4 regions of the Bacillus sp. KICET-3 genome follow, and region 4 is predicted to be linked to each of the others. Evidence: riboswitches for the same ligand, from Rfam matches in the RefSeq annotation. Region 4 holds a riboswitch; each other region holds the start of a gene.

Region 1 (7,817 bases), 370 kb from region 4:
CGGCCCGACCCCTATGTTAAAGGCTTTGAAAGACCGCTATCCCGAAAAAGAGGTTTATTTATCGATGGAAGAGCGGATGGGCTGCGGAATCGGCGCCTGTTTTGCCTGTGTATGCCATACGGATCAAAGTGAAAAACCGTATGTAAAAGTTTGTCTGGACGGACCTGTTTTCAAAGCGCAGGAGGTGCTTTTGTAATGCTTGACGTAAATTTGCCCGGCCTCAAATTAAAAAATCCGATCATGCCGGCATCCGGATGCTTTGGTTTTGGAAAAGAGTTTGCAAACCTTTATGATCTTTCATGCCTCGGGGCGATCATGATCAAAGCGACAACGAGCGAGCCCCGCTTCGGGAATCCGACGCCAAGGGTCGCAGAAACACAAGCGGGCATGCTCAATGCGATCGGATTGCAGAATCCCGGTCTTCAGGCTGTCATGGAGCACGAGCTTCCGTGGCTGGAACAATTCGATACACCGATTATCGCCAATGTAGCCGGATCACAGCTTGAAGATTATGTGGAGGTTGCCGAAGAAATCAGCAAAGCTCCGAATGTCCACGCGCTTGAACTGAATATTTCCTGCCCGAATGTCAAAACAGGCGGGATCGCGTTCGGTACACGTCCGGAAATGGCAGCCGAGCTGACAAAGGCTGTTAAACAAGTGTCCAGCGTTCCGGTCTATGTCAAATTGTCTCCAAATGTCGCCAATATCACTGACATCGCCTTAGCCATTGAAGAAGCGGGGGCAGACGGTTTGACGATGATCAACACGCTGATCGGCATGAGGCTCGATCTGAAAACGGGCAAGCCGATTTTGGCAAATAAGACCGGAGGATTATCTGGCCCGGCCGTAAAACCGGTAGCCATCAGGATGGTTTATGAAGTCAGTCAGGCGGTAGACATCCCGATCATCGGCATGGGCGGCGTTCAGTCTGCGGAAGATGTGCTTGAATTCCTGCTGGCGGGGGCAAGCGCAGTCGCGGTCGGCACTGCCAATTTTGTCAATCCATTCGCCTGCCCGGAGATCATTGAAGAACTGCCGCGCGTTTTAGAAAAATACGGATACGGGTCTTTGACCGAATGCATCGGAAGGAGCTGGAAGCATGAACAATACGCCGCCAATCATCGCGCTTGACTTTGCATCTGCGCCGGAAACATTTGCGTTTTTGAACCGGTTTGACGGAGAGGAGCTTTTTGTGAAAGTCGGGATGGAGCTGTTTTATCAGGAAGGTCCTTCAATTCTTGAACAATTAAAACATAGAAACTGCCGCATTTTCCTTGATTTGAAGTGCCATGACATTCCGACGACCGTATATAAGGCAATGAAAAGGCTGGCGGGGTTTGGCGTCCATCTTGTCAATGTGCACGCTGCAGGCGGAAAACGGATGATGGAAGCCGCTCTTGAAGGTCTTGAGGCGGGGACGTCCGCCGGACAAAAACGTCCGTCATTAATCGCCGTAACACAGCTGACGAGCACATCTCCGGAAATGCTTCATGAGGAGCTCCTGATCAAAACGCCGCTTGCGGAAACCGTTCTTCACTACAGCAGGTTCGCAGAGGAAAGCGGGCTGGACGGCGTTGTCTGTTCCGTCCATGAAGCAGAGCGCATCTATCAGGAGGTATCTCCGTCGTTTCTGACTGTGACGCCTGGAATCCGGTTGGCTGATGATCAGAAAAACGACCAGGTCAGAGTAGCGACCCCGGCCGATGCAAAGGAAAAAGGCGTGTCGGCGATCGTTGTCGGCCGTTCTATCACCAAAGCTGAGGATCCGGTTGCTGCATATCAGAAAATAGTACGGGAATGGAAGGGGATCAAAGCATGAAAACAGAAATTGCAAGCCATCTTTTAGCGATCAAGGCGGTTTTCCTGCGGCCGAACGAGCCGTTTACATGGGCGAGCGGCATGCTGTCGCCGATTTACTGTGACAACCGTTTGACGCTGTCATATCCCGAAGTGAGGGATGATATCGCGTCAGGCCTCGCCGGGCTGATAAAAGACAAATTTCCGGAAGCGGAAATGGTCGCAGGCACGGCGACAGCGGGCATACCGCATGCCGCCCTTGCCGCTGACAGGCTCCGTTTGCCGATGTGCTATGTCAGAAGCAAACCGAAAGCGCACGGAAAAGGAAATCAAATTGAGGGGACGGTCAAGAACGGACAGAAAGTCGTTGTTATTGAAGATTTAATCTCGACGGGCGGAAGCGTGCTTGAAGCGGTTTCCGCTCTAAAAAAGGCCGGCTGCGATGTCCTCGGCGTCGCCGCCATCTTCACATACGGTCTTCCGAAAGCGGACATCGCCTTTAAGAATGCGGATGTCGAGTATCACACCCTGACCGATTACGATACATTGACGGAAACCGCGCTTGCCGGAGGATACATCAGTGAAGCCGATGCCGGAAAACTGAAAGAGTGGAAAGCAAATCCCGAGTCGAGAGCTTGGATTGAAAAATAAGAAAGCCGTCTCCCTTTTTAAGGGAACGGCTTTTTTAATTTGATGAAACCGCGGTTTTTCTGTTTTTTTCATGCTTTTGACCGGTTGAAATATAGTAAAATAGCATCATTTTTATTTTTCATTAATCCTATAAAAAAAGTCGGGTTGACTTTTGTTCGAATTGTGCTAAAATTTTAAAATAACAAAAGCAGACTTATCAAGAGCGGTGGAGGGACTGGTCCGATGAAACCCGGCAACCTGCGTGCAAGCGCAAGGTGCTACGTCCAGCAAAATGCGCTCATTTTGAGAGATAAGGAATATGTAAAGTTCCTCGTCTTTCTTTCAAATTTGGAAGAAAGATTTTAATTTTTTAGGGCAGAGGAGGAGCTGGCAATGAAAAGAGATGAGCAGCTCGAAAAAGTGATCATCAAAATGAAAGACATGCTGAAAGACATGAATTACGGATCCATCACATTCGTTGTTCAAGATGGAAAGGTCATTCAAATCGAAAAAAATGAAAAAATAAGATTGAAATAGCTGACTAGACAAACTAGAGGCGGTTTTCACAGAAGTTTTTTTCTGCTGGAAGCCGTTTTTTTGTTGGCGAAAAAGGGGGAACCGAAAATATTTACTTACAGTACATGGGAAGAACCAAAAATCGCTTTTCAAGAGGATGATTCATATAAAGGGGCATTATCGGTCCTGAAATGGGCGTACGGCCATTACGGGGATCAGCTCGTATACGCATGCAGCTTCGGAATCGAAGGGATCGTCCTGATTGATTTGATTTATAAGGTGAAAAAGGACGCCGTCATCGTATTTCTTGATACAGGTCTGCATTTTAAAGAAACGTATGACACGATTGAGGCTGTCAAAGAACGATATCCGGGCCTTCAGATTATCATGAAGAAACCGGAGCTTACGGTTGAACAGCAGGCTCAGCAATACGGGGACAAACTGTGGGAGACCAATCCGAATTTCTGCTGTGAAATGAGGAAGGTCATTCCACTCCGCGAGACGCTGTCAGCTTACCCGGCATGGCTGTCAGGGCTGCGCCGCGAGCAATCCGAAGGGCGGAGAAAGACGAACTTTTTAAATAAAGACGAAAAATTCAAGTCTATCAAAGTCTGTCCGCTCATCCATTGGACATGGAAGGATATTTGGAGATATGTGACAAAACACGATCTGCCGTACAACCCGCTCCATGACAAAGGATACCCGAGCATCGGCTGCGCGCCGTGCACCTCTCCGGCTTTTACGATAGACGATCTCCGCTCCGGCCGCTGGAATGGATCAAATAAAACAGAATGCGGATTACACGAGTAAGGAGATGAGTTATGGAACTTGCCGCCATTTTATTTAGCATGTTTTTTGCGATGAACATCGGAGCGAGCGGTGCAGCGGCTTCCATGGGCATCGCCTACGGATCTGAAGCGGTGAAAAAAAAGCTTCACGCGCTCTTGATCTGTGCGGCCGGCGTTCTCTCCGGAGCCGTCATCGGCGGGGGGAACGTCGTGAAAACGATTAGTTCGGGCATCATTCCCGAGCGGGTGATTTCGCTTGAAATCGTCTGCATTATCATCGGGTCCGCCGCCTTGTCGCTTTTTATCGCAAATGTTCTCGGCATCCCGCTTTCAACGAGTGAAGTGACAGTCGGATCTGTCGTCGGAGTAGGTGTCGCATATCAAGTTTTGTTTGTCAAATCTTTGTTTGTCATCGTCCTGTTCTGGGTAGTCGTTCCGGTCGCAGCTTTTTCTTTTACCTTTGCCATGGCAAAGTTTATGAAGAAAACAATAAAGCGCCGCGCTGCGGGGAACAAAGCGAAGATTTTGACGGTTCTGCTGTTAATCAGCGGATTTTTTGAGGCTTTTTCAGCGGGAATGAACAATGTCGCGAACGCTGTCGGCCCTTTGGTGGCGGCACATGTTTTGACAGTCGGGGAAGGAACGCTGTACGGCGGACTGTTTGTCGCGCTCGGCGCCCTTTTATTGGGCCGCCGCGTTCTTGAAACAAACGGCAAAAAGATTACCAGATTTTCAAAAGGAGAAGGAATCCTTCTTTCAAGCACGGGAGCCGGGCTTGTCATTCTCAGTTCCATGTTCGGCCTTCCCGTTCCGCTCGCACAGGTGACATCATCGTCTATTATCGGGATGGGCATGGCGAAAAACGGCGGCAATGTTTTTCATAAACAGGTGGTCAAAACGATGCTGAAAGTGTGGATCGTATCGCCGTTCCTTTCATTAAGCCTGTCTTATATGCTGGTCAGCCTTTTATTAAAAGGAGACTATTATGCTCTCATCGTCGTTACGAGCGTTCTTTTGGCATCTGTCGGGACGATCAGCCTGGTGAGGGCAGTGAAAAAAGAACATAGCTCCGTCCATGAACAGGGCGGGGGAATTTAAACATCTAGTAGGGGGAAATAATGTTATGAGTTTAGCGCCACACGGCGGTGTATTGGTTATCCGCGTCAATGAAGCATATGATGTTCAACATATCGCACTGGAAATCGAACTTGATTTGATCGCTTTTGCCGATTTGGAGCTGGTTGGAATCGGTGCATACAGCCCGATCCAAGGCTTTTTAACAGAAAAAGACTACCTATCAGTCGTTGAAAATATGAGACTTGCAGGCGGTCAAGTCTGGACGCTTCCGATCAGCCTTCCCGTCAACGAACGAAAAGCCGCCGAGCTAAAAATCGGCGATACCGTCCGTCTCACATATCAAGGGGAAACATACGGGGTCATTGACATCGAAGACATCTATACGCCCGACAAGAAAAAAGAAGCGGTCAACGTCTATAAAACCGATGATCTCAACCATCCGGGCGTAAAAAAATTGTTTGAACGGGGAAACGTCTATGTCGGCGGCCCGATTACACTCATCAAACGCAGCGAAAAACAGTTTCCCGCTCATACGTTCGAACCGGCGGAGACAAGACGGAAGTTTGCCGAGCTCGGCTGGAAAACGATTGTCGGATTCCAAACCCGGAATCCGGTGCACAGAGCGCATGAATACATCCAAAAAACCGCGCTGGAAACCGTCGACGGACTTTTCCTCAACCCGTTAGTCGGGGAAACCAAATCAGACGATATTCCGGCAGACGTCCGGATGGAAAGCTATCAAGTGCTTCTTGACGGATACTACCCGAAAGACCGCGTCTTCCTCGGCGTCTTTCCGGCAGCCATGCGCTATGCAGGCCCGAAAGAGGCGATCTTCCACGCGCTCGTCAGAAAAAATTACGGCTGTACCCATTTCATCGTTGGAAGAGATCATGCGGGAGTCGGCGATTATTATGGAACATATGAGGCACAGGAGCTGTTCGATCAATTCACACCTGAAGAAATCGGCATCACGCCGCTGAAATTTGAACACAGCTTTTACTGCAATGTATGCGGCTCGATGGCGACGGCGAAAACATGCCCTCACGACAAAGAACACCATGTCATTTTGTCCGGCACAAAGGTACGGGGAATGCTGAGAAACGGCGAATTCCCGCCAAGCACATTCAGCCGTCCTGAGGTCATTCAAACATTAATCAAAGGCTTAGCGGCCGGAGTTTCTTAAAAAAGGGGGGAGACTGTTGGTGAATAAAGACATCGTTTGGCATGAAGCATCCATTACAAAACAGGAATATCACGAAAAAAACAAGCATAAAAGCTCGATCATTTGGCTGACGGGTTTAAGCGGATCGGGGAAATCGACAATTGCCAACGCAGCCGCCCGCCAACTGTTTGAAGAAGGCTTTCAGGTCACAGTGCTTGACGGTGATAATGTCAGACACGGCCTGAACAAAGATCTCGGTTTTTCCGATGCGGACCGTAAAGAAAACATCCGCCGGATCGGCGAAGTCGCCAAGCTGTTCGTCGAACAGGGCACGATCGTGATTACGGCGTTTATTTCTCCTTTTAAAGAAGACCGCGATCTGGTCAGACAGCTCGTCGAGAAAAACGAGTTCCATGAAGTGTATGTCAAATGTGATTTGGCAACGTGTGAGCAAAGAGATCCGAAGGGCTTGTACAAAAAAGCGAGAAACGGAGAAATTCCATTTTTCACGGGAATCGATTCACCATACGAAGAACCGGAAGCGCCTGAACTCGTACTCGATACGGGGAGTCATGACCGGAACGAGTGCAAAGACCGGCTCGTCGAATATGTGAAAGCGCAAGCGAAATAAAAACCGAAAACGCGTGAATAGGAAAGTGCAGCAGATGCACTTTCCTATTTCATAAAGAAAACGTTTGGTACCTGTGATATTTTCAACAACCGAACGCTTTCTTTATGATTTATAATGAAGAGAAAAGATTTTGATTCGATCGGGGGAAAGAAACAAAATGGGGAAAGTGTATATCGTTGGGGCAGGTCCTGGAGACCCCGATTTACTGACAATCAAAGCTTTAAAAGCCATCCAAAAAGCCGATGTTATTTTATATGACCGGCTTGTCAATAAACAGATTTTACAGCATGCAAAAGCGGGGGCAGACCTGATCTACTGCGGAAAACTTCCCGATTATCACATGATGAAGCAGGAGATGATCAACCATTTTCTCGTCAAATATGCGAAAAAGGGAAAAACCGTAGTCAGGCTAAAAGGGGGAGATCCTTTCGTGTTCGGCAGAGGCGGCGAGGAAGCTGAAAGCCTCGCAGAGAACGGGATTTCTTTTGAGATCATTCCGGGAATCACCTCGGGGATCGCAGCCGCGGCGTATGCCGGCATTCCCATGACCCACCGGGAGGCGAGCTCAAACGTTGCGTTTGTGACAGGCCACTATAAAGAAGAAGAAGACTTTGAAGAGAAATGGAAAGCGCTGGCGACGGGAATCGATACCCTTGTCATTTATATGGGGATCAAAAACGTCAAGCAAATCGAAAGGCTGTTAATAGAAAACGGCCGCGACCGGTCGACACCGGCGGCTTTCATTCATTGGGGGACGACAAACAAGCAGAAAACGGTGCTTTGCACGGTTGAGTCGCTTGCCGCAACCGTTGAAAATGAAAAAATTTCCAATCCGAGTCTCATCGTCGTTGGTGATGTGGTCAATTTCAGCTCCCGTTTAAACTGGTTTGAAAACGGACTGAAAAATAATGAATTAAGCGAGGCGCTTTAAGATGAAACAAGCGATACTGTATATCGGCCACGGCAGCCGTCTGACAAAAGCCCAAAAAGAAGCAGCCGCATTTTTGGAAAGCTGTAAACAACATATGTCTGCGCCCATTCAGGAAATCTCATTTTTGGAGCTTGCAGAACCTGATATTGAAACGGGATTTAAAGCCTGCGCGGAAAAAGGCGCGACACATATCGCAGCGGTTCCGCTTTTGCTTTTGACCGCCGCACATGCCAAACAAGACATCCCCGAGGAAATCGCGCGAGCGTCTTCGCGATATCCTTCCAT
Region 2 (7,817 bases), 150 kb from region 4:
AACAGCTGAAAGCCGGAGGCCTGTTTGGCATGCGTCTTTATCATTGTTGCCCGCCAATTAAATTTTAAAGTAGAAACGCTGTCTTTTCCTATGAAGTAAGCCTCATTGTTAGGGCCATGTAACTGAATCGTAAGAAACTTTTTTATCGTCATCAACCTGTAAAATCGGTGGAAATCTTGTAAATGTTTGAAACAAATGAAGGAAGATCGAACGGTTTGTAGAATAATTGAAGGATAGGTTTTGAAGAAGGAGTGTAACAAATGGCGGAAACTCTTGATTTGAAAGAATCTTTACATCTGCAAAACCAGCTGAAAAAACTGAAGAAAGAAAACGAAAAGTTAAAGGCGGATTTGTATCAGTATGAACTGATGTTCAACGGAACGCTTGATGCTATTTTTATTTTGGATCAACAGATGAACATTGTTCAGGCGAACGATGCCGCCTGCAACATCCTGCAAAGCAAAAAAAAGAATGTGCTGAACCGGTCGGCGCTCGATTTTTTGCATGCTGTTCCGCCTGAAGAATTACATCAAAACGTGCACCGCTTTTTAGAGCGGGGATATGCAAAAAAAGAAGCCGCGATCAGACTGGATAACGGCTCAGTCAAATATATTGAATTTACGGCGAACAAAGGAATTAAGGAAGATTGCTTTTTTGTCGTGATGAGGGATATTTCATCCAAAAAAATATTGGAACGGGAACGCAGCATTAATGAAAAGCTTTTTAAAGACTTGTTTCACAGGGCGGTTGAGGGCATCGTCATTTTTGATAAACAGGGCCGCTTTATTGATGCCAACCAGTCGTTTTGCCAAAGCTTCGAAATTGAAAAAGACGAGCTGTCAAAATTAAAGCTGGCGCAGTTCGTTTCCGCCGAAAACGCCGGCAAGCTCGACAGTATTTGGAGCGCTCTTTTCAGAAGGGGTAAAGCGAAAGGTGAATTACCTGTGAGGCTGAGGTCGGGAACATACAGGCTGTTTGATCTGACGATTACATCTAACATTTTAAACGGCTTTTATATGTCGATCATGAGGGATATCACAGAAAAACGCTCAATGGAAAAACAGCTGTTTAAAAGCGAGGAGCGGTTTCGGGAAGTATTTGAAAATGCGATGGATGCCATCATTATTATGAACAATGACGGCCGGATCGTAAAAGCGAATCAATCCGCCTGCAAAATCTTTGAACTGCCGATGGATGAGCTCCTGCATAAAAAAATGTGGGATTTTATTGATAAAACCGATAAGCGGTACCTTTCCATTCAAGAGCAGTACAATGAAAAAGGGGAAATCAGAGCTGAACTGTTGTTCCGCATGGCAAACGGGCAATATAAAGAGCTTGAGTTCACATCAAAGCGCATTATGTTCGACAGCCAGGATTTAACCATCTTGAGAAATGTCAGCGACAGGAAGCAGATGGAAAAAGAACTGCGGGAAAGCGAGCTGAAATTCAGGAAAGTGTTCGACGGCTCAATGGACGGGATCGTTCTCTTCAACAACCAATACGAGATTATAGATGCGAACCCGCTGGCCGGAAAGATTTTCAGCCTGCCCCTTGAACGGTTAAAAACCGCCAATCTTCTTGACGTCATCTCCGGCTATCAGATAGAAAACGCGGCCTCCCCGGCAAAAACCATTTCCTTTGAGGAAATGGACAATGACATACCATTTCTATTAACCGATCAAAAACGAATCTTGGAATTTTCATTTAAGAGAAATATTATCCAAAACATGAATCTGGCGATGTTCAGGGATGTGACGGAACGGAAGGAGCTGGAAGAACGGCTGCGTAAATCTGATACGCTCCATGTCGTCGGCGAGCTTGCGGCGGGGATCGCCCATGAAATCCGCAATCCGATGACGGCATTAAAAGGGTTTATCCAGCTGTTAAAGGGCAGCATTCAAGAGGGGGATCACTCACTTTATTTTAATGTGATCACATCTGAGCTTAAACGGATTGAATCGATTATTACGGAGTTTCTCATCCTTGCGAAGCCGCAGGCGATCATGTATGAGAAAAAGGATGTCGTGAGAATCATGCAGGACACCATGGATCTTCTGCATGCACAGGCAAACCTTGACAATGTGCAGATGCATCTCAATTGCGAGGGGCAAATTCCGCTGATTTATTGTGAACCCAATCAGCTCAAGCAGGTCTTCATCAATATTTTGAAAAATGCAATCGAAGTCATGCCTGACGGGGGCAATGTCTATGTGACCATCAAACCGAAAGATGACGATCATATCATCGTATCGCTCACCGATGAAGGAATCGGTATGACAGAGGATAAATTAAAGCGGCTGGGGGAGCCTTTTTATACGACAAAGGAGCGGGGCACTGGACTTGGGCTGATGGTCAGCTATAAAATTATTGAAGAACACAACGGAAAAATAGAGGTTGAGAGTGAAGAGGGGAAAGGCACGACATTCCACCTGACTCTCCCGATCCGGCAGCAGCATGAGGAGGAGGCTTTATAGCATCATGGGTTTTTACATTGAAATGACTACGCCTTTTGGACAGGCATACCTTGTGGAGCAAACTGAACATATCACACATTTGCTTTTTGAAAAAGAAGAATTGGACGGCATGATCAAAAAGGATCAAGAGCTGAAGCAGAAGAAAACGGCGTTGCTGCAAAAGGCAAAACAGCAGCTGGAAGAATATTTCAGAGGAGAGCGCACAACGTTCACGCTACCCATGCATCAGGAAGGGACGGATTTTCAGAAAAAAGTGTGGAAGGCGCTGCAAACCATTCCTTACGGGGAATCACGCAGCTATTCCGACATTGCCCGGGAAATCGGCCAGCCAAAAGCAGTCCGCGCGATCGGCCAGGCGAACAAGAAAAACGCGCTTCCGATTTTCATTCCGTGCCACCGTGTCATCGGAAAAAATAAAACACTGACCGGCTATGCCGGAAATGAAATCGATAAAAAAGCGATTCTGCTTGAAATCGAAAAAATTCCTTATAAAGGAAAATAATGAAAACATGCTGTTTCTTTTTTTCTCTTGCGACATATAATTTTATTAAGTTAAAAATGTTGGCCTCGGTGAAAAGGAGGACGAATAGATGAAAACAAACCGCCCGCAAAAAATTGCAGGCTACGCTGAATTATTCGTCAAGCTGCATGTCCTGACAAAAGAACAGAAACAAGACATTATCCAATCGATGAAAAACCGCTAAAGCCTTTTTTAATAAAGGGCCTTAGCGGGAGCATCCGGGCGGGGCACGGAAAAGAGCGCGGCGATTTCCGCTTCAAACCTGTCGGTGATAATCCCCTTTTCTGTTATAATTCCTGATATTAAATGATGGGGAGTGACATCAAAGGCCGGATTGAATACAGGCACCTCTTTCGGCGCAATTTGCGCACCTGCGATTTGTCTGACTTCATCCGGATCGCGTTCTTCAATCGGAATGGCGTCACCTGTTGAAATCGATGGATCAAAGGTTGAAAGGGGAGCGGCGATGAAGAATGGAATTTGAAAGGCTTTCGCTAAAATCGCTAAACCATAGGTTCCGATTTTGTTCGCTGTGTCACCGTTTCTGGCGATCCGGTCGGCTCCGACGATGACCGCTGAAATATTTTTTTCTTTCATCGTGTGTGCGGCCATGCTGTCGGTGATGAGCGTGACGTCGATTCCGCCCTGCATCAGCTCCCACGCTGTTAATCTCGCGCCCTGAAGAACGGGGCGTGTTTCACATGCGTATATATGGAGATGAAGGTCTTTCGTTTTCGCCAGATAAAAAGGAGCAAGCGCCGTTCCGTATCTGCTTGTCGCGATCGAACCCGCATTGCAGATCGTCATGATGTTATCGCCTGATTTAAACAGCTGCAGCGCATTTTGTCCGATTTGCCGGCATGTTTCTTCATCTTCAATCTGGATCTGAATCGCTTCATGAACGAGATCGGTCTTTGCTTCATTAACCGATTTCGCCCCTTCCGCGCTTTTCACAAGCCGTTCAAGCGCCCATGATAAATTGACAGCCGTCGGTCTTGCCCCATTCAATTCATCCTTGATTTGTCTGACTTTGCTCAGGAATTCGGAAACATCCGCCGTATCGATGCTTTGGGCGCAGAGAGCCAGACCGAACGCGGCAGTGATTCCGATGGCCGGAGCCCCGCGGACTTTTAAGGTTTTGATCGCATCATAGATGTCCTCCTTTGTTGTTAAATGGAGATATTCCGTCTTCCCGGGCAGCTTTTGCTGATTTAAGATTTTAATGGATGTTTCTTCCCACTCTACAGAACGGGGGACAGCAAATTGCTCTGACATGTCATTCACTCCTCAAGCTAGTTCTTTAAACGTATTAATGATGTCCTGCGGCGACCGGAAATCCGCGCGTTTTTTAATCAGCCTTGAGCCGATGGCAAGGGCGAGTTTCTTTTGGCTGATCCGCCGGGCAAATGGAACGATTGTATCAAGATCCGCCACATGTGAAAGCCCGATGGTCCGGCGGATCATTTCACACCCGGCAAAGCCCGCGGCGTCTTCGAACGCTTTTTTCAGCGTTTCTTCAAGGCTTCCGTGCGTGTTTCGGTACGCGCTCCGGGCATCCTTTTTCCACGCATCGCTGAAAGTCCTGCTGAATGTGTCCCATACAGTTTCAACATGGGTGTATAGCGGGGCGCGTTCTGCGTCTTCCCGGGCCAGCGCATTTAAAAGCAGGTTGGCGATAAACTGTCCGATATCAAAACCGATCGGTCCGAAAAACGCAAATTCAGGGTCGATGACCTTTGTTTCCTTTTCTCCTGCAAAAATGCTGCCTGTGTGTAAATCACCGTGAATAAGCGTTTCCGCAGACGTCAAAAACCGGTTTTTCAATTTCGCAGCCTCGCGTTTTAATTCATCATCAGCCCATATGGTCTCAGCTTCATCACGAAGCTCCTCTTCAAAGTCATTTGTCTCATGGTCAAAGAAAGGATCTGTGAACACGAGATTTTCCGTGATGTCGCATAAATCAGGGTTCTCAAACTGTTTGACCAGCCGCTCTTTGATATGCGGATCAAGGGCATAATCGGAAGAATAAAACAATGTATTCCCGAGGAATTCCCCGATATCCCGCGATAAATTCGGATAATCGTTGCCCGCGATCAATCCTTTTCTGGCGATTTCCAAGTGTGAAAGATCCTCCAGGACGGTCACGGCGAGTTCCGTGTCTGAATAATAAACCCGCGGTACGAGATGCGGGACGTGTTCAGCCTGCCTGATCAGCGCGCTGCTTTCAATCCTTGCTCTGTCCAGCGACAGCGGCCAGCTTTCACCGACAACTTTTGCATAAGGGACAGCCTGTTTAATGATCAATCCTTTCTGTTGCTCTTTATCATAAACATGGAAGACAAGATTCAAGTTTCCGTCTCCGATTTCCCGGCAGGTCAGCGTGCTTTTGCTCGAAAAGAGTCCCAGGCGCACGGCGAGTGCAGCCGCCGAGCTTTCTGTCAATGTTTCGTATACAGCGGTTTTCGTTACAGTCATATTTGATTCCCCCTAAAGTCGTTTGCAAAAAATAAAAAGCCTCTTTCTCTGTGAGAGAAAGAGGCTAATTCGTCGTGTCCGCCTCTCTTATCTCTCAGAATGCAATCTGATGGAATTAGCACCGTGCCCTAGCGGCGCAAACATGTTCGCGCCCCATTTCACAATGGTATTACGGTCGGTTGCTGTTGGGATCATAAGGCCAGTCCTTCACCCAACTCTCGATAAGAGAAATCAATATAAAATTTTAAAATTTCAGTCAGTCAGTTGCTGAAAATGTTACCAGCAACGATGTTTATTTGTCAACACTTTTTAATATAAATCTTTGCGAATGTCTTCGAATACCGGAATATGGCCCCTGGCTTTTTTGATGTCATCAAGGTCAATTTCGGCTCTGATCACCGTTTCTCCATGCCCGGCTTCGGCGAGGATATGTCCGAGCGGATCAATGATCATGCTGTGGCCCGCAAATTCGTTTTCCGGGTTATGCCCCGAGCAATTGCAGGCGGCGACAAAACATTGATTTTCGATCGCTCTGGCCGTTAATAGAGTCCGCCAATGATCGAGGCGCGGATGCGGCCATTCAGCTGATACAAATACGATGCCGGCTCCTTTTGACGTGTGTTTCCTGATCCATTCAGGAAAACGGATGTCATAGCAGATAAAACCCGCTGCTTTGACGCCTTCAAGCTCAAAGCAGCCTCCGCCCGATCCCGGAGCTAAATAAAGATGCTCATCCATCAGCTGAAAAAGGTGAGCTTTGCTGTATTCTTTTACAAGTCTTCCGTTTTTGTCGGCGATGTACATCGTATTGTATACGCCGCTTTTTCTCTTGACGGCGACTGAGCCGCCCACAATGTGGACATTGTTCGCTTTCGCCGTTTGCCGGAGCCATTCTTTGGTCTGCTCTCCTTCATCGTCTCCGATTGCATCAAGGTTTTTTAGATCATAGCCAGTCGTCCAAAGCTCGGGAAGAATCAAAATATCCGCGTGCCGGCTTTCACTTTCGACCAGCCGGCTTGCTTTTTTAAAATTTTCTGAAGGGTTTCCGTATGATATATCGAATTGCAGGCAGGAAATCGTCCACTTCACTTTGAGCCACCTCATTTTTTGCTTTACATTTTATCTTTAACAATATATGATGATGGACTATCATTTCAAGAATTTTTCAAAGCGGGTGAAAAAAATGAAATTTGAGCTTTCTGATCTATTGAAACAGCTTCCCGAGCAATTTTTTGCTTCTTTGGTCAAAAAGGTGAACGAAAAGATAGCCGCCGGCCATGATGTGATCAATCTCGGTCAGGGAAATCCCGATCAGCCGACACCGGGACACATTGTTGACGCGATGACAGAAGCGGTCCGGAATCCCGAAAATCATAAATATTCCTCTTTTCGGGGGAGCCGTTCGCTGAAACAGGCGGCCGCTGAATTTTATAAAAGGGAATACGGCGTCTTGCTTGACCCTGATAAAGAAATCGCCGTATTGTTCGGAGGGAAGGCGGGGCTTGTAGAGCTGCCGCAATGCCTCTTGAATCCCGGCGATACGGTGCTTGTTCCCGACCCGGGCTATCCGGATTATTGGTCAGGCGTCAGACTGGCAAAAGCGAACATGGAAACGATGCCGCTGTTGGAGAAAAACGGCTATTTGCCGGATTACAGCCAAATTCCAGTACACATAAAGGAAAAAGCGAAGCTCATGTATCTGAACTATCCGAACAACCCGACGGGAGCCCAGGCGACGCCGGCGTTTTTTGCGGAAACGGTCAGCCTCGCGAAAACGCACGGGATCTGTGTTGTTCATGATTTTGCCTATGGGGCGATCGGCTATGACGGGCAAAAGCCGGTGAGTTTTCTTGAAACTGATGGAGCAAAAGAAGCCGGCATCGAAATCTATACGCTCTCCAAAACATATAATATGGCGGGCTGGAGAGTCGGATTCGCCGCTGGAAATGCTTCGGTGATTGAAGCGCTGAACCTATACCAGGATCATATGTATGTCAGCCTCTTTAAAGCAGTCCAGGACGCCGCGGCGGTCGCGCTTCTTTCAGATCAAAGCTGTGTCAAGGAACAAAATGAACGCTATGAAAAAAGACGCAACGTTTGGATGAAAGCCGTCCGCGCCATCGGTTGGGAAGCGCAGGCCCCAGAGGGCTCATTTTTTGCATGGATGCCTGTTCCGGAAGGCTTTACATCTGAAGGGTTTTCCGATTTTCTCTTGGAAAAAGCGCATGTCGTCATGGCGCCCGGCAAAGGATTCGGAGCATTTGGCGAAGGATATGTGAGAGTCGGTCTATTGACAAGCGAAGAACGTCTGCGGGAAGCTGCCGACCGGATCGCCGAGCTGAATATTT
Region 3 (7,817 bases), 2.1 Mb from region 4:
ACAAATTCGCCTTTTTCCGCTTCAAAGCTGATATTCTCAAGCGCTGCTGTTTTTTCTTTCAGAGAGAAATAAGTATGCGTGATATCCTGAACTTGCAAAAAAGACAATGCGGCCACCTCCTAGTGATTTTTTGTGACCTTTTCGGCAATCTTTGTATTGACCAGTTTCTGATGGGAGGTGTATTTCGGCAGCTCACCGGCTTCATCCATAATGGTTTGAAGCTGATTCCATTCCTTTTCATCCAAAATCGGATTTTGCGCAAAGGATTTTTGCTGTTTATACCGTTCGATTGAGGATTCAAGAATCGAAGGCTCCGTATCTTTAAACTGGTCCTGGATGCTGAGAGCGGCTTCTTTTGAGGAGTGCGACTCGATCCATTGCTGTGCTTTATAGATCGCACGGGTGAATTTTTCAGCGGTAGCCTCGTTTTTCTTTAAATAGCTTGCTTTTGCCATAAATGTCGTATAGGGAATCCGTCCGGATTCTTTGCCGAAGGAGGCGACAATGCGGCCGATGCCTTCTTTTTCAAAAATTGAGGCCTGCGGTTCGAAAAGCTGAACATAATCGCCGGTTCCGGAAGCAAAGCTGTTTGGGATATTTGCAAAATCGATCGTTTGAATCAAATCGATGTCTTTTTTCGGATCAATGCCTTTCTGTTTTAAGACAAACTCTCCGGCCATCTGAGGCATTCCGCCTTTCCGCTGTCCGAGGAAGGTTTTGCCCTTCAGCTGTTCCCAGCTGAAGTGATCCGTTTTTTCGCGGGCGACGAGGAACGTTCCATCCGTTTGGGTGAGCTGCGCGAAATTGATGATTGGGTCGCTTGCGCCTTGGGCATTGACGTAGATCGAAGTTTCAGAACCGACAAGCGCGATATCCGCGCCGTTCGATAGCAGGGCCGTCATGGTTTTATCGCCGCCCCACGTTGTTTTCAGCTCGACATCCAAGCCTTCTTTCTTAAAGAAATCTTCAGATATGGCGATATATAATGGCGTATAGAAAACAGAACGGGTCACTTCTGCCAGCCGGACCTTCTCTGCTTTTTGTCCGCCGCATGCAACGAGGATAAACAGCATCAGGGTGAAGGATACTATCATAAAAAAGAAACGCTTCAAACCGATTTCCCTCCTTTGATTTCGGTTGCTTTCGGCATAAAATAGTTTATGTTAAATACAAAACAGGTGTGAGGGACGACTGCGGATTAAGAGGTGAACAAACAATGTTGTTAGAAAAAACCAGGTTCCCGTCACCGAATAAACAGATTCGCCTGTTTACCGTCACATATTTGTCACAGGGGCTTAAAGTCAAGGGCCTGTTGGCTGAACCGGCCGCGCCCGGCCGCTATGACGGATTTCTGTATTTGCGGGGCGGGATCAAAAGCGTCGGGATGGTCAGACCCGGCAGAATCGTTCAATTCGCCGTACAAGGATTTGTCGTCTTTGCTCCGTATTACAGGGGCAACCAGGGCGGTGAAGGCAATGAAGACTTTGCCGGGGATGACCGGGAAGACGCATTTGCCGCTTTCCGATTCCTTCAGAATCACGAGCTTGTGAAGGATCGGCGGGTTCATATATTCGGATTCTCAAGAGGCGGAATCATGGGCATTTTGACGGCCATCCAAATGAAATCGGCGGCCGCTTCATTTGTGTCATGGGGAGGAGTCAGCGATATGGTTCTGACCTATCGGGAGCGTAAAGATTTGCGGCGGATGATGAAACGGGTCATAGGCGGCACGCCTGAAAAAGTTCCGCAAGCATATGCGCGAAGGACGCCGTTTGACAAAATCGCAAGGATAGAAGCGCCGATATTGCTGATCCATGGTGCAAAGGACCAAAATGTATCGATCGAGCACGCCAGACGCTTTGAACGGGAATTGATCAAAAGAAACAAACCGGTTGAAACGTGGTATTTTCATTCATTCACACACTACTTTCCTCCAAAAGAAAACAGACGGATTGTGAGGAAGCTTGCGCAGTGGATGAAAAGCAGGTAATGGACAAGCTATGGTAAACTAAAGTGAACAGAGTAAAAAGGAGGGGGATTTCAGGTGGGAATGCCAGTAGAATTTAATACGATGATCGTAACAAAAGGACAAGAAACGCGGGTCGAGGAAAATTTGTTTACGCTTGAAAAAGAAGGCTATCGGGTTTACCCTCTTCATGTGCCGATAGAAGTGAGAAAGACGAAGAGCGGTGATGTGACAGGGACAGCCCGTGCGGAGCGTCTGGAATGGTCGGAAGGACGCACTCATTTAACATATAGACTCGTTTCTTTAAATTCCACGAACTAAGCAAAAAAGCCAAGGTCGTATAGGACGTCCTTGGCTTTTCTGTATGATTATGCAGGTGCATCCTCTTCTTTTCCAACCCCATTTTTTGAAGTCAGTCTGTGAATGAGCATCGTGAGAGCGCCGTCCCCGGTGACATTCGTGGCCGTTCCCAGGCTGTCCTGTGCCAGATATAACAATTGTCTGAAATTCATTAAATGCATTTTTAAGCGTTTTGCCTGGCAGATAGGTAATTCCAATCCCCATAATGAAAGCGAAAATGAGCGCGCTCATGATGCTCATAAAGGGCGTCATTTCAATTGTAAAAAATCCGCTTTGCAGGACTTCTTCCGGATTTTTAAACTCTTGCAGCTGCTGACCGGAAATAATGGCGGGAAGCAGGTTTGATCCAGCCAGATACGCCAAGAGGCCCGCAATAATGGTTGAGGCATAGGCGATGCCCGCGGTAATCCCGAGAATTTTCCCCGCGCCGCGGCCGATCTGCCCAATTCCTGGAATGATAAAAGGAATGACAAATTGAATAAAGTTCCCAAACATGTCATTAAACGTGGCGGCGGTTTTGACAAACCAGAGCGGTGCAAAGCTTCCAATGATAACACCAAGAACAATTGCCGTGATAATCCTCGGCAGCAATCCAAATTCCATAGAAGTGTCCTCCTGAAATATACAAATGTTTTTTAAAAATATTATCATATGAAAGCGTTATTTTATTGAAAATTCAAAAAATTCCAGTTTGAAATAACAGCAGCGTATGATTACGCTGCTGCGGGTGTTCCATTAAACAAACGGGCCTCCTGTTCTTTCGAGGTCTCCTGTATTGGAAAACTTTTTGAAGTTCTTTTTAAACTCGTTTGCCAGGTGTATCGCTTTTTCTGCGTATTCTTTTTCATTCGCCCACGTTTTGGCAGGCTCAAGCACCTGGTCAGGGACGCCTGGTACGTGTACTGGGGTATGCAGGCCGAAAATCCGGTCTGTTCTCATCTCCGCATTGTCCAAATCCCCCTCGATCGCGGCCCGCACCATAGCCCTCGTATAGGCCAGGCTCATTCTTTCCCCGACGCCGTAGCCACCGCCGGTCCATCCTGTATTGACAAGGAACACGCTGACGCCGTGTTCGTCAATTTTCTTTCCGAGCATTTCCGCATATACATGAGCCGGAAGCGGAAGGAACGGTGAACCGAAGCAGGTTGAGAAGGTTGCTTCAGGAGAGGTGATTCCGCGCTCCGTCCCGGCAAGCTTGCTCGTATACCCGCTTAAGAAGTGGTACATCGCCTGTTCTTTCGTCAGCTTGCTGATCGGAGGCAGGACTCCGAAGGCATCTGCCGTTAAAAATACAATCGTTGTCGGATGTCCGGCAATGCTCGGTTTGACGATGTTATCGATCGCATCGATCGGATAAGCGGCTCTCGTGTTTTCTGTGTAAAATGCGTCATCATAGTCCGGCTCCCCTGTATCGCTGTCCACCACGACATTTTCCAGAACGGAGCCGAAGCGGATCGCCCGGTAAATTTGGGGCTCTTTTTCTTCGCTTAAATGAATGCATTTTGCATAGCAGCCGCCCTCAATATTAAAAATCCCCGTACTTGACCAGCCGTGCTCATCATCTCCGATCAGCCTTCTGTTCGGATCTGCGGAAAGCGTCGTTTTCCCCGTGCCCGACAAGCCGAAGAAGAGAGCTGTGCCGCCTTCCTCGCCAATGTTGGCAGAACAGTGCATCGGCAATATGTTTCGTTCGGGAAGAAGATAGTTCATAATCGAAAAAATCGATTTTTTCATTTCTCCGGCGTATTCTGTCCCCCCGATTAAAATGGTCCGTTTTTCAAACGATACGATGATGAATGTTTCCGATCTTGTGCCGTCAAGCAGGGGATCGGCTTTGAAGTTTGGCGCGGAAAGAATCGTAAAAGGCTGCTCAGCCGTCATTTGGCGGGCTCCGTCGGGTCTGATGAACAGCTGTCTTGCGAACAGGTTGTGCCAGGCGAATTCATTGACCACTGTAATCGGAAGCCGATACTTTTCGTCTGCGCCTGCAAAACCCTCAAATACAAATAATTCATCGCGTTCCTTTAAATAGTTGACGACTTTTGTGTAGAGCCGGTCGAACGCTTCTGCCGAAATCGGCTGGTTGACAGCGCCCCAGTCGATTTTCCCTTTTACGCTTTCTTCTTCTACGATGAATTTGTCTTTCGGTGAGCGGCCGGTATATGTACCGGTCGTCGCCCGCACGGCTCCTGAAGATGTTAAAATCCCCTCTTTGCGCTCGAGAACTTTTTCAACCAAATGGGGAACGGATAAATTAATTTGAACGTTTTTGCCTGACAATAACGATTGTAAATCGGCAGTTGCATCTACAGAGTTCATAAAAAACCTTCCTTTGCGTGTTTTTTAATGTGTATAACATTAATGTAGAAATAGTATAACACATTTCATCTTATAGTCTATACCGTTTATCAAAATTCGTTCGGGTTTTTTCTTTACATTCAGTGTGCAAATTTATTTCAACTAATATTGACATGACAAGTCATTTTAAGATAAGATATTTCATTGAACGGATACTCTTATCCCGAGCTGGCGGAGGGACAGGCCCAATGAAGCCCAGCAACCGGTTTCTCTTCATCATAAAAGATGTAACACAGTATTGAGACAACTACGGTGCTAACCTGATGCAAGGTTTTAAAATACCTTGAGCGATAAGAGTGAAAGGTACGCACTACCAGACCCTTTCCTCAGTGAACAGGAAAAGGTTTTTTTATTGCATAAATCAGCATACAAAAATTGCTAAAAAAATCATGCCTTTAAGAGGAAGGTACTGGGCGTTTTTCACATATAAGTGAAGGGTTTTAGCCGAGTATCTGGGCGAAAGGAGATGCTACAGCCGCTCCCGCGAAACGGGAGGTCCGGCTTAGGGTCCCGCAACGACAATGAAAAATTCTTTCAGGATGAGAGAGTATGAAGCCCGAGTATCGTCATATAATTAAGAGAGACGAGTTCCGTATCATACTTTAAGATCACGGCTGATCTTCATATACAGGAGGAAACATACATGAGCAAAAATCGTCGGTTATTTACATCAGAGTCAGTTACGGAGGGACATCCGGACAAAATTTGCGATCAGATTTCGGATAGTATATTAGACGAAATTTTAAAGAAAGATCCGAATGCCCGCGTTGCATGCGAAACATCTGTGACAACCGGATTGGTGCTGGTAAGCGGTGAAATTACAACATCCACATATGTGGATATCCCGAAAACGGTTCGTGAAACGATTAAAGAAATTGGCTACACGCGCGCAAAGTACGGCTTTGATGCTGAAACATGCGCGGTGTTAACGTCGATAGATGAGCAGTCTCCCGATATTGCGATGGGGGTTGACCAGGCGCTTGAAGCTCGCGAGGGAGCGATGAGCGACGCTGAAATCGAAGCGATCGGAGCCGGAGACCAAGGCTTGATGTTCGGTTTTGCTTGTAATGAAACAAATGAGCTCATGCCTCTTCCGATTTCCCTTGCTCATAAATTATCCCGCCGTTTGACTGAAGTGCGCAAAGAGGAAATTCTTCCATACTTGCGTCCGGACGGAAAAACACAGGTGACAGTCGAGTATGATGAGAATAATAAACCGGTGCGCATCGACACAATCGTCATTTCAACACAGCACCATCCGGAAATTTCACTTGAGCAGATTCAGCGCAATTTAAAAGAATATGTGATTAATCCGGTTGTTCCGAAAGACCTGATCGATGAAAATACAAAATATTTTATTAACCCGACAGGCCGTTTTGTCATCGGAGGACCGCAAGGCGATGCAGGCTTGACAGGACGAAAAATCATTGTCGACACTTACGGCGGATATGCTCGCCACGGAGGCGGAGCGTTTTCCGGTAAAGACGCGACAAAAGTTGACAGATCAGCCGCTTATGCAGCGAGATATGTAGCGAAAAACATCGTGGCAGCAGGCCTTGCCGATAAATGTGAAGTGCAGCTTGCCTATGCGATCGGCGTCGCACAGCCGGTGTCCATTTCAATCGATACGTTCGGCACTGGAAAAGCGAGCGAAGAGACATTGATCGAAGTTGTCCGTAAAAACTTTGATTTAAGACCTGCCGGCATCATCAAAATGCTTGATTTGCGCCGTCCGATCTACAAACAGACGGCAGCTTACGGTCATTTCGGACGCCTTGATCTTGATCTGCCTTGGGAGCGTACAGACAAAGCAGACCAGCTGCGCAAAGAGGCATTAGGGGAATAATCGCATAGCCGCTTACTTATAAGCGGCTTTATTTTTCGATGGCATAAACACGCGGATTTTTTGAAACTTGAAAAATATCCAGATTTAATATTGTTGTTTGATTGTAGAAAGCAAGTATTCTAATGTGAACATTTTTCAAGTTTTTTGAAACGTTTTCTTTAAATACATGTCTAATAATGCAGCAGAACGATCTGCATGAAATCTTAAAAAATCGGAGGCAATACTATGTGTGGATTTGTAGGGGTATTCAATCATCGCCCATCATCCGAGACAGCAGGCCAGGAAGAATTAATTAAGCAAATGAATGAAATGATTGTACACCGCGGTCCCGACGATGATGGGTACTATCATGATGAACATGTAGGCTTCGGATTTAGAAGGCTGAGCATCATTGACGTTGAAAACGGAGGACAGCCTCTGTCATATGAAGATGATTCATACTGGATTATTTTTAATGGAGAAATTTATAATTATATAGAATTAAAAGACGAGCTTCTCTCAAAAGGTTACGAATTTAATACCGATTCAGATACGGAAGTTCTCCTTGCGACATACCGTCACTATAAACAAGAGGCGGCATCAAAGCTGCGGGGAATGTTTGCATTTTTGATCTGGGATAAAAAAGAGCAGCTTTTATACGGCGCGCGCGATCCGTTTGGGATCAAACCGCTTTATTTTACAAAAACGGACGGACACGTTTACTTCGCATCAGAAAGAAAAAGCCTGATGCCTGTCGGCGCTGATTTGGAGTTCAATGAAAAGGCGCTTCAGCAGTATACATCATTCCAATTTGTACCTGAGCCTGAAACGCTTGATAAAAAGGTGCAAAAAGTGGGACCGGGCCAGCAGTTTACGCTTCGCCCAAATGAAGATATTCAATTTAAAACATATTGGAAAGTTCAATTTAAGCCTGTGCAGTCGGAAGAGGACAAGCTTGTCCAGGAAGTAAGAGATGCCATCTTTGATTCCGTCAAGGTTCACATGAGAAGCGACGTGCCTGTCGGCTCATTCCTTTCAGGCGGTATTGATTCTTCCTTTATCGTGTCCGTTGCCAAACAATTTCATCCGAATTTAAAAACATTCTCCGTCGGTTTTGAGCACGAGGGCTTCAGTGAAGTTGACGTGGCGAAAGAAACTGCCGAGAAGGTCGGCGTAGAAAACTACAGCGCGATCATTTCACCTGAAGAATACATGAAAGAGCTTCCGAAGATCGTCTGGCACTTGGATGATCCCCTAGCAGATCCTGCCGCGATTCCTTTGTATTTTGTCGCGAAGGAAGCGAAAAAA
Region 4 (7,817 bases):
TCTACCTTGCCAAGGTAGCCGATAGTGATCCGATAAGTCAAACGTTGGTATATTAGCGTTAAGTCAACGCTTGTTTTATAAACGTTCTTATTCTATTAATACCAATTATAGACTGTAGCGCGCCGGTACCCTCAAGTATTTTTAAGGAATTGTTTTAACGTAAAAAAGCGCCCCATCCGATTAAGGACAGGGCGGTATGTTATTCTTTATTTAGCGCGGGATGCTCGTAATAATGATCGGCGACGATTGCAAAGTTATCGCGATCGAAATTATCCCAATTGATTTTATTGTTTGTTTTTCGTTCAATTTGAATCGATAGCACTTTTTTCGATTCCGAATTACCTTTCGTATCAATTAATGGGAATTTCCACGTAAGAATAACTCGACCTACTTTTTTATCTTCGAAAATTTTCGGGAAAACCTTTTCGGCTTCTATAAGCATCCCTTTTTTAATCATGTTTGTGGTGAGGTTATCGTTGCCGTTTAAAGTTGCGTTGACTGTCCTAACGGTTTTTGTATCCGATTCCAGAAGATCCGATACTTCCAAGTCACTTATCTTCGGTTCATTACCAGATTTTTTACCGACAGTGTTTTCAATTATTTTTTGTATCTCCTCTTTACTCTTTTCTTTGTCTGTCACTTCGGGCTCTTCTTTTTCGCTTTTTGTCTCTTCTTTTATATTTTTTATTCCATTATCTTTTATTACTACTTGATTGTTTTGAGGTTTTTCCTCTTTGTTCGGTGCCTTCGCAGGCTTTGTTTTTTCTTTATGTTCCTTGACCTGTGCTGTAACTTGTTCCGACTGCGGACTTTGAGTAAAATACCCTAACGCGGCTAAAACAACAACTACGGAACTAACGACAATGCGTGTTAAAACCGTCCATTTTTTATTAACCCACATTAGAATTAAACCGACTGGAAAAAGTACAATTATCATAAGTATGGTAAACCAGTTTGTTTTGTAAAATGGTGTTTCTTTCAATTCTCCCCCTCCTATAGGTAAAATTATACTAAATTGTAAGTATGCCCCGCAATCTAAGTTATATATCCTGGCACCCACGGTCTTACAGGCAGGTACCAGCCAAAAAGTTCCGCTTACTTAATTGAATTTTTCGAGCTGTTTTTTAGAAAAGAACAAAAAAAATAAACCCTTTCTATGCAAGGGTTTTGGGTATGATTCCGACTGGGCTCGAACCAGCGACCTCTACCCTGTCAAGGTAGCGCTCTCCCAGCTGAGCTACGGAATCATGATATGTAACACTGGGTATTTGTCTTACTGACAAGTTCTATTATATGCAGATTATATTGTTTCGTCAACTACTTTTTTTCATTTTTTTATGTTTGCGAATGTTTGCTATTGATCAATCCTCTGTTCCCTATTACACTGTTTTATTATCAGTTAATTCAAAATATTCAATGCGAAGAGGGGGTCTTACATGAATTCGTCTTTGATTTCACCTGATGATATGTGGGTGCTCTGGGGGTTTATTGCGGTGTGGGCGGCTGTGAGCATCTTTTTGGAGCAGCGATACCGCTGGGCTTCGGCTGTATCCGGGGCGGTGATCGCGCTTGGTGGGGCGATGCTCTTTACGAATGTCGGCGTTCTTCCGACCGAGTCGCCCGTTTATGACGCGGTGTGGACGTATGTCGTTCCGCTTGCGATTCCTTTGCTGCTTTTTCAAATCAATGTACGGAAAATCTTCAAAGAAAGCGGACGGCTTCTGCTCGTTTTCTGCATCAGCTCCGTCGGCACGGTCATCGGCAGTATACTTGCGTTTTTCTTGTTCAGGCATCAGATTCCATACCTTGATAAAATCGGCGGAATGATCAGCGCTTCTTATATCGGCGGCGGTGTTAATTTTGCGGCGATGGCGGCAAAGTTTCAAACTCCGGGCGAATATGTCTCTTCAACCGTTGTTGCCGATAATTTTATGATGGCACTGCTCTTTTTTATTTTGATGGGTATACCGTCGCTAAAATGGTTTCAAAAACGGTTTCCCTCTGCCTGTATTTCCGATTCCGGAAAAAATCGGGCCGAATCATACTGGAAGAGAAAAGACATGTCGCTCAGAGACATTGCCATGAATCTGGGAACGGCATTCGCGATTGTTGCCGTTTCAGTTAAAGCGGCTTCTTTTTTTAAAGGGCTTTTCCCATCTGACGGCGGGTCGGTTTTTATTCAGTTTTTATCCGGAATTCTCGGCGATCAGTTTCTGCTTCTGACAACGCTGACGCTTTCCGCGACGTTTGCTTTTCCCCGCTACTTTCAAAAGCTTCGCGGTGCACAGGAAATCGGCACTTATCTGATTTATTTATTTTTTGTCGTGATCGGCATTCCTGCGGACTTGCGAATCATCCTGACGAATGCGCCTCTCCTTTTAGCGTTTGTTTTTGTCGTTGCGATGACCAACCTGTTGGTTTCATTGGCGGCCGGCAAGGCGCTCCGCTTTCGGCTCGAAGAGATTCTCCTGGCCTGCAACGCCGCAGTCGGCGGTCCGACCACTGCAGCGGCGATGGCGATCGGGAAAGGCTGGCGCGAGCTTGTCGCCCCGATCATGCTGGTCGGGACGTTCGGCTACCTCATTGGCAACTATGTCGGAACCTTCATGGGGACCTGGTTTGCCAGTCTGCTTTAAAACGAATAAAGGCCGGGGTGTTCAGCAAATTCCCGGCCTTTTCGCTTGCCCGCTCATGACCGGGCAAGCGTCCCTGCTGCAGCTTGCAAGGCTTGCGCAAAATCTTCCTGCAAATCATCCGCGTTTTCCACACCGACGCTGAGCCTCAGCAGGCCATCGGTAATTCCCCGCTTTTCCCGCTCTTCTTTCGGCATTGCGGCATGTGACATTTTCGCCGGATAGGAAAGGATCGACTCAACCGCCCCCAAGCTGACGGCAAAAACCGGAAGAGTAACATTCTCCACGACTTTTTTAACGGCTTCAGCATTCTCCAGCTCAAAAGAGAGAACCGCGCCGGCGCCGTTTGACTGGTGCTTATGCACAGAGGCGCCCGGATGTGAAGATAGCCCCGGATAATACACCTGCTTGACAGCCGGGTGGTCTGCAAAAAATTCGGCGAGCTGCTGAGCTGTTCGGCTTGCTTTTTCGAGGCGCACCTGGAGCGTTTTTAATCCTCTTAGGACGAGCCAGCAGTCCTGCACGCCGAGAACCGCTCCGAAAGAGTTTTGCAGCTTATAGAGAGCTTCACCGAGCTTTTCATCTTTGACGGCGGCAAGACCTGATAAGACATCGCTGTGCCCGCTTAAAAATTTCGTCGCGCTGTGCAGGACGATATCAACACCAAGCTCAAGCGGCCGCTGAAGCGCCGGGGTCATAAACGTGTTGTCAAGGAAAGTCAGACAGCCGTGCGCTTTGGCAAGCTTGACGACGCCCCTGATATCCGTGATCCCGAGCGTCGGGTTCGAAGGGGTTTCAAGATAAATCACCTTTGTGTTTTCCTTGATGTTTAGTGCAATTTCATTTAAATCGGTCATATCGACAAAAGTATGCTCAATACCAAAGCGGCTCAATACATCGGTAATCATCCGGTACGTGCCGCCGTAGACATCTTTTGTGACCAGAACGTGATCTCCTTTTGATAAAAGCAAAAAAGCGGTGGAGATGGCGGCCATGCCTGAAGAAAAAGCAAACCCGCGCGCCCCGCCTTCAAGCTCGGCGATCGCGTCTTCAAGCGCTTTTCTCGTCGGAGTCCCGGAACGGCTGTAATCATATTCGCCGAACTGGTCAAACGAGCTTTGATGAAAGGTCGATGCGTGCTGGATCGGCACGCTGACGGCTCCTGTTGCTCCGTCTGTTTTTGATTGGTTGTGTACGAGTTTAGTTTCGAACGTCCAGCTCCCCTTGCTCATGCGTTGACCGCCTCCTCTTTTACTTTCTGCAATGCCTGCTTGAGGTCATGCTTCAAATCGGCTACATGCTCAATTCCGACCGAAAAGCGCAGCAGCCTGTTGCAGACGCCGTTCGCGATCCGGATGTCCTCGGGAATATCCATGTGGGTCTGTGTCGCCGGATATGTGATAAAGCTCTCAACCCCGCCCAGGCTTTCAGCAAAGCAGATCGTTTGCAAGCTTTTCAGAAACGGGTTGACCCATTCTTCTTTTTGAACGCGAAATGACAGCATCCCGCCTTTTCCTGGATAAAGAACGTCTGCAACCTCCTCCTGTTCCTCCAAAAACGCGGCGAGCTCCCGGGCGTTTTCCTGATGCTGCCTCATTCTGAGGGCAAGCGTCTTCATGCCTCTCATGAGCAGCCATGAATCAAACGGGGATAAAACAGCGCCGATGGCGTTTTGATGCTGAAACATTTCCTCTGACAGCTCTTCGCCTTTTGCCACGACGAGTCCAGCCAAAAGATCGTTGTGGCCGCCTAAATACTTTGTCGCACTGTGAATGACAAGATCAGCCCCAAGCTCAAGCGGCCTTTGCAAAACCGGGGTGTAAAACGTATTGTCCACAATCAGCAGCAGGCCGTGCTCCTTGGCGATTTCCGCGACTTTTTTAATATCGGTTTCCTGCATGAGCGGGTTTGTCGGGGTTTCTACAAAAAGCGCCTTCGTGTTTTCCGTGATTTTTGACTTGATACAGTCCTCGTCTGAGAAATCATCGTACAAAAAGCGCAGTCCGTATTTTTTCCATTCGTTTTCGAACAGGCGGTATGTCCCCCCGTATAAATCCGAGGAGACGATCAGCTCATCTCCGCTTTGAAACAGCGCCATAATCGTCTGAATGGCGGCCATGCCGGAACTGAACGCAAAGCCGCGCGTTCCGCCTTCGAGTTTTGCGATTGCGTCCTCCACAAGCTGTCTTGTCGGATTTTTTGTGCGGATGTAATCAAATCCGGTGGATTCTCCGATTCCTTTATGGCGGTATGCGGAGGAGAAATAAACCGGCGGATTGACGGTTCCCGTTATTTCATCGCTGCGGTTTCCGATTTGCGCCAGTGTTGTTTGTACATGTTCAGTCATATGACACCATCCTTTTAAAAGTAAAAACCCCTTCTTCATAAGAAGAAGGGGTTGGATAAACGCTTCCTCTTATCTTCCAAGCATGTCGCTTGCTGGATTTAGCACCTTGGTGCACTGACATTGTCAGGTGCAGCCGGTTGCTGAGGTTTCAAAGGGCCAGTCCCTCCACCTCTCGTGATAAGAATGTCTTTAATTTTCTGATTGTTCTTTACTTTACCCCAATTCAGGAGAATTTTCAAGAGCCTTTTTTGAATCTTTATCTCCTTGATATGATATGATGAAATCCCGGATCAGAAAAAGCTTGCCACATTGTAGCGGCAGACTAATGTAGTCCGGACGCAACCCGGGTCAGCCGAAAATTGCAGTTACGAAGAGAATTTTCGCACTATTCGTGTTACAATGTTGGAAACGTTAACAACCTACTTTCTGGAGGAATTCAGCTTGACTATGAAAACAGGAGTCATTCAGGAAAAAAAGCTTTACTCAAAAGAGCTCGGCGAAGAAATGGAGCTGTTGGTCTATTTGCCTTCCAGCTATTCCCCGCTCTACAAATACCATGTCATCATCGCCCAGGATGGTCATGACTATTTCCGTTTGGGCCGCATCAGCCGGCAGATCGAAGAACTGTTACACAACGGTGAAATTGAACGGTGCATCGTCATCGGCGTCCCTTACAAAAGCGTTCAGGAAAGAAGGCACACATACCATCCGGAAGGGCCGAAATTCGAAGCGTATAAGCGCTTTTTGGCACATGAACTGGTTCCTTTCGCAGACCGGGAATATCCAACATATCAAGTCGGACCTGGCAGGACGCTGATCGGAGATTCACTCGGGGGAACCGTGTCCCTCATGACTGCGCTCGATTACCCGAATATGTTCGGTAATGTCATTATGCAGTCCCCGTACGTCGACAGCCATGTGCTTGAAAAAGTCGAAACCTCCGCTTCGCTGCAGCTCATTTCGGTGTACCACCAAATCGGCGTAAAAGAAACCGAAGTCAAAACGACCGACAATCAAATTTTGGACTTTACCGCTCCAAATGAAAAACTGAAGGAGCTGCTTCAAAACGAGAACATGAACTATCACTTTGAAACATTTGACGGAGACCATAAGTGGACGTACTGGCAGCCTTTAATCACGCCCGCCTTAAAAAAAATGCTTTAGCTCTCCGTATCTAAGCTGATCTTTGATATACTAAAACCATATAAATTGTCTAAGGAGGGAACAAAATGAAATACGGTATTGTGCTATTCCCATCAAAAAAACTTCAGGACATTGCAAATTCCTACCGGAAACGCTATGATCCGAATTACGCTTTAATCCCGCCCCACCTCACATTAAGAACACCGTTTGAATCTTCTGAAGAAGATATCGGCAAAGTCGTTGCACACCTGAGAGAACTTTCTAAAGAGCTGAAGCCGATCAGGCTGAAAATTACAAAGTTCAGTTCTTTTGCCCCGGTCAATAATGTGATTTATATGAAAGCGGAACCGACAGCGGAATTAACGGAGCTGCATGAAAAAATGTACAGCGGCGTTTTGGAAGACAAGCCGGAGTATGCGTTTGTTCCCCATGTGACGATTGCCCAAAACCTTTCTGATGATGAGCATTCCGATGTCCTTGGAACGCTTAAAATGAGAGACGCGACACATGAAGAAATCATCGACCGCTTTCACCTGCTTTATCAATTGGACAACGGCTCTTGGACCGTTTATGAAACATTTATTTTAGGAGTGTGAAGACAACAAGTGAAATCCGTCATCGTCAAGAATGATCAGCAGCTTAAAGACGCTTTTTTTGTCAGAACAGAAGTATTTATCAAAGAACAGCATGTTTCACCGGAAGAAGAAATGGATCATCTCGAACAGGAATCTTCACACCTTGTCATCTATGACGGAAAAGAATCGGTCGGAGCCGGCCGCGTTCGCCTTGTTGACGGGTACGGAAAGCTGGAGCGAATCTGTGTTTTAAAAAGCCACCGTTCCTCAGGTATCGGCAATCTGATTATGGAGGCGCTGGAAACGGAAGCGAAAAAACAGGGCGCTTCCCGATTCATGCTGAACGCCCAGACACAAGCCGTTCCTTTTTACGAAAAACACGGCTACAAAGTCGCCTCCGAAGAATTTTTAGACGCGGATATTCCTCACGTCAAAATGATCAAAGAATAACTTCCCGCAAGGCGCGTAAAAGCGGGCTTCAGGTGCCGCACGCCGCCAATATCTCCTCCTGCGGGCCAATGAACCGTTCCACATCCGGAACGGTTTTTCTTTTCCCCCGCCCCTCAATATTTCATAGTTTGTTCATCTTTTGTTTATCGTTTATTCAACATTATTCGCTAAGGTTATGTGTAAGCTTTCAGGAAGGGTGCACAGCCCGTTTCTCCTGTTGGGAGGTAAAAATCGAATGCCGTTATGATGAAAACCAAATTCGCCACCTTATGCCGCTTCGGCACTGTCGGAGCCGGAAACACATTGATTGATTTCGGGGTATTTTTCCTGCTTACGGCGGTCAATGTCCCCTACCTTCTCGCACAGGTTTGTTCATATACCGCCGGCATGGCAAACAGCTATATCTGGAATCGCACGTGGACATTCCGGGTGAAAAAAAAGGTCCGCGGACAAGAGATTTTCCGTTTTCTCCTGATAAACCTTGCAGCTTCAGGGATCACCTTTCTTATCCTCTACGTTCTTCAAAAAGGGGGCTTGTCTCTCTTTTCCAGCAAAATCATAGCGACCCTCGGAGGAATGGTGATGAATTTTATCGGTAACCGCCTATGGGTGTTTCAAGAACCTGAAACAAATTCTTAAGAATTGAAATGAACAGGAGTGAATAATCAT

What was found. A riboswitch is a leader RNA that binds a small molecule or an ion and turns the genes downstream of it on or off. The one in region 4 is predicted to bind S-adenosylmethionine.
Region 1: it holds a riboswitch for S-adenosylmethionine, as region 4 does, so the genes downstream of both, R5H20_RS08915 (YezD family protein) here and R5H20_RS06990 (methionine biosynthesis PLP-dependent protein) in region 4, are expected to answer to the same signal.
Region 2: it holds a riboswitch for S-adenosylmethionine, as region 4 does, so the genes downstream of both, mtnK (S-methyl-5-thioribose kinase) here and R5H20_RS06990 (methionine biosynthesis PLP-dependent protein) in region 4, are expected to answer to the same signal.
Region 3: it holds a riboswitch for S-adenosylmethionine, as region 4 does, so the genes downstream of both, metK (methionine adenosyltransferase) here and R5H20_RS06990 (methionine biosynthesis PLP-dependent protein) in region 4, are expected to answer to the same signal.

The regions. Positions count from the first base shown of each region.
Region 1 is NZ_CP137345.1:1,760,906-1,768,722, forward strand. It holds gene R5H20_RS08895 (dihydroorotate dehydrogenase electron transfer subunit) at 1-196, shown strand, start outside; gene R5H20_RS08900 (dihydroorotate dehydrogenase) at 196-1,131, shown strand; gene pyrF (orotidine-5'-phosphate decarboxylase) at 1,100-1,819, shown strand; gene pyrE (orotate phosphoribosyltransferase) at 1,816-2,448, shown strand; SAM riboswitch class I at 2,639-2,744, shown strand; gene R5H20_RS08915 (YezD family protein) at 2,860-2,964, shown strand; gene R5H20_RS08920 (phosphoadenylyl-sulfate reductase) at 3,052-3,753, shown strand; gene R5H20_RS08925 (sulfate permease) at 3,765-4,829, shown strand; gene sat (sulfate adenylyltransferase) at 4,855-5,991, shown strand; gene cysC (adenylyl-sulfate kinase) at 6,008-6,601, shown strand; gene cobA (uroporphyrinogen-III C-methyltransferase) at 6,759-7,532, shown strand; gene R5H20_RS08945 (sirohydrochlorin chelatase) at 7,534-7,817, shown strand, end outside.
Region 2 is NZ_CP137345.1:1,538,614-1,546,430, forward strand. It holds gene R5H20_RS07755 (PAS domain-containing sensor histidine kinase) at 261-2,474, shown strand; gene R5H20_RS07760 (methylated-DNA--[protein]-cysteine S-methyltransferase) at 2,479-2,976, shown strand; gene R5H20_RS07765 (hypothetical protein) at 3,065-3,178, shown strand; gene mtnA (S-methyl-5-thioribose-1-phosphate isomerase) at 3,187-4,269, opposite strand; gene mtnK (S-methyl-5-thioribose kinase) at 4,282-5,469, opposite strand; SAM riboswitch class I at 5,554-5,697, opposite strand; gene R5H20_RS07780 (carbon-nitrogen family hydrolase) at 5,779-6,558, opposite strand; gene R5H20_RS07785 (pyridoxal phosphate-dependent aminotransferase) at 6,653-7,817, shown strand, end outside.
Region 3 is NZ_CP137345.1:3,518,144-3,525,960, reverse strand. It holds gene R5H20_RS17940 (ABC transporter ATP-binding protein) at 1-107, opposite strand, end outside; gene R5H20_RS17935 (ABC transporter substrate-binding protein) at 120-1,094, opposite strand; gene R5H20_RS17930 (alpha/beta hydrolase family protein) at 1,217-1,990, shown strand; gene R5H20_RS17925 (DUF2584 domain-containing protein) at 2,045-2,287, shown strand; gene R5H20_RS17920 (cation:dicarboxylate symporter family transporter) at 2,270-2,929, opposite strand; gene pckA (phosphoenolpyruvate carboxykinase (ATP)) at 3,062-4,645, opposite strand; SAM riboswitch class I at 4,840-4,981, shown strand; gene metK (methionine adenosyltransferase) at 5,328-6,530, shown strand; gene asnB (asparagine synthase (glutamine-hydrolyzing)) at 6,756-7,817, shown strand, end outside.
Region 4 is NZ_CP137345.1:1,390,332-1,398,148, reverse strand. It holds gene R5H20_RS07010 (hypothetical protein) at 200-982, opposite strand; tRNA gene R5H20_RS07005 (tRNA-Val) at 1,175-1,247, opposite strand; gene R5H20_RS07000 (DUF819 family protein) at 1,437-2,636, shown strand; gene metC (cystathionine beta-lyase) at 2,690-3,865, opposite strand; gene R5H20_RS06990 (methionine biosynthesis PLP-dependent protein) at 3,862-4,980, opposite strand; SAM riboswitch class I at 5,047-5,164, opposite strand; gene R5H20_RS06985 (esterase family protein) at 5,428-6,144, shown strand; gene R5H20_RS06980 (YjcG family protein) at 6,210-6,719, shown strand; gene R5H20_RS06975 (GNAT family N-acetyltransferase) at 6,729-7,148, shown strand; gene R5H20_RS06970 (GtrA family protein) at 7,392-7,787, shown strand; gene galU (UTP--glucose-1-phosphate uridylyltransferase GalU) at 7,816-7,817, shown strand, end outside.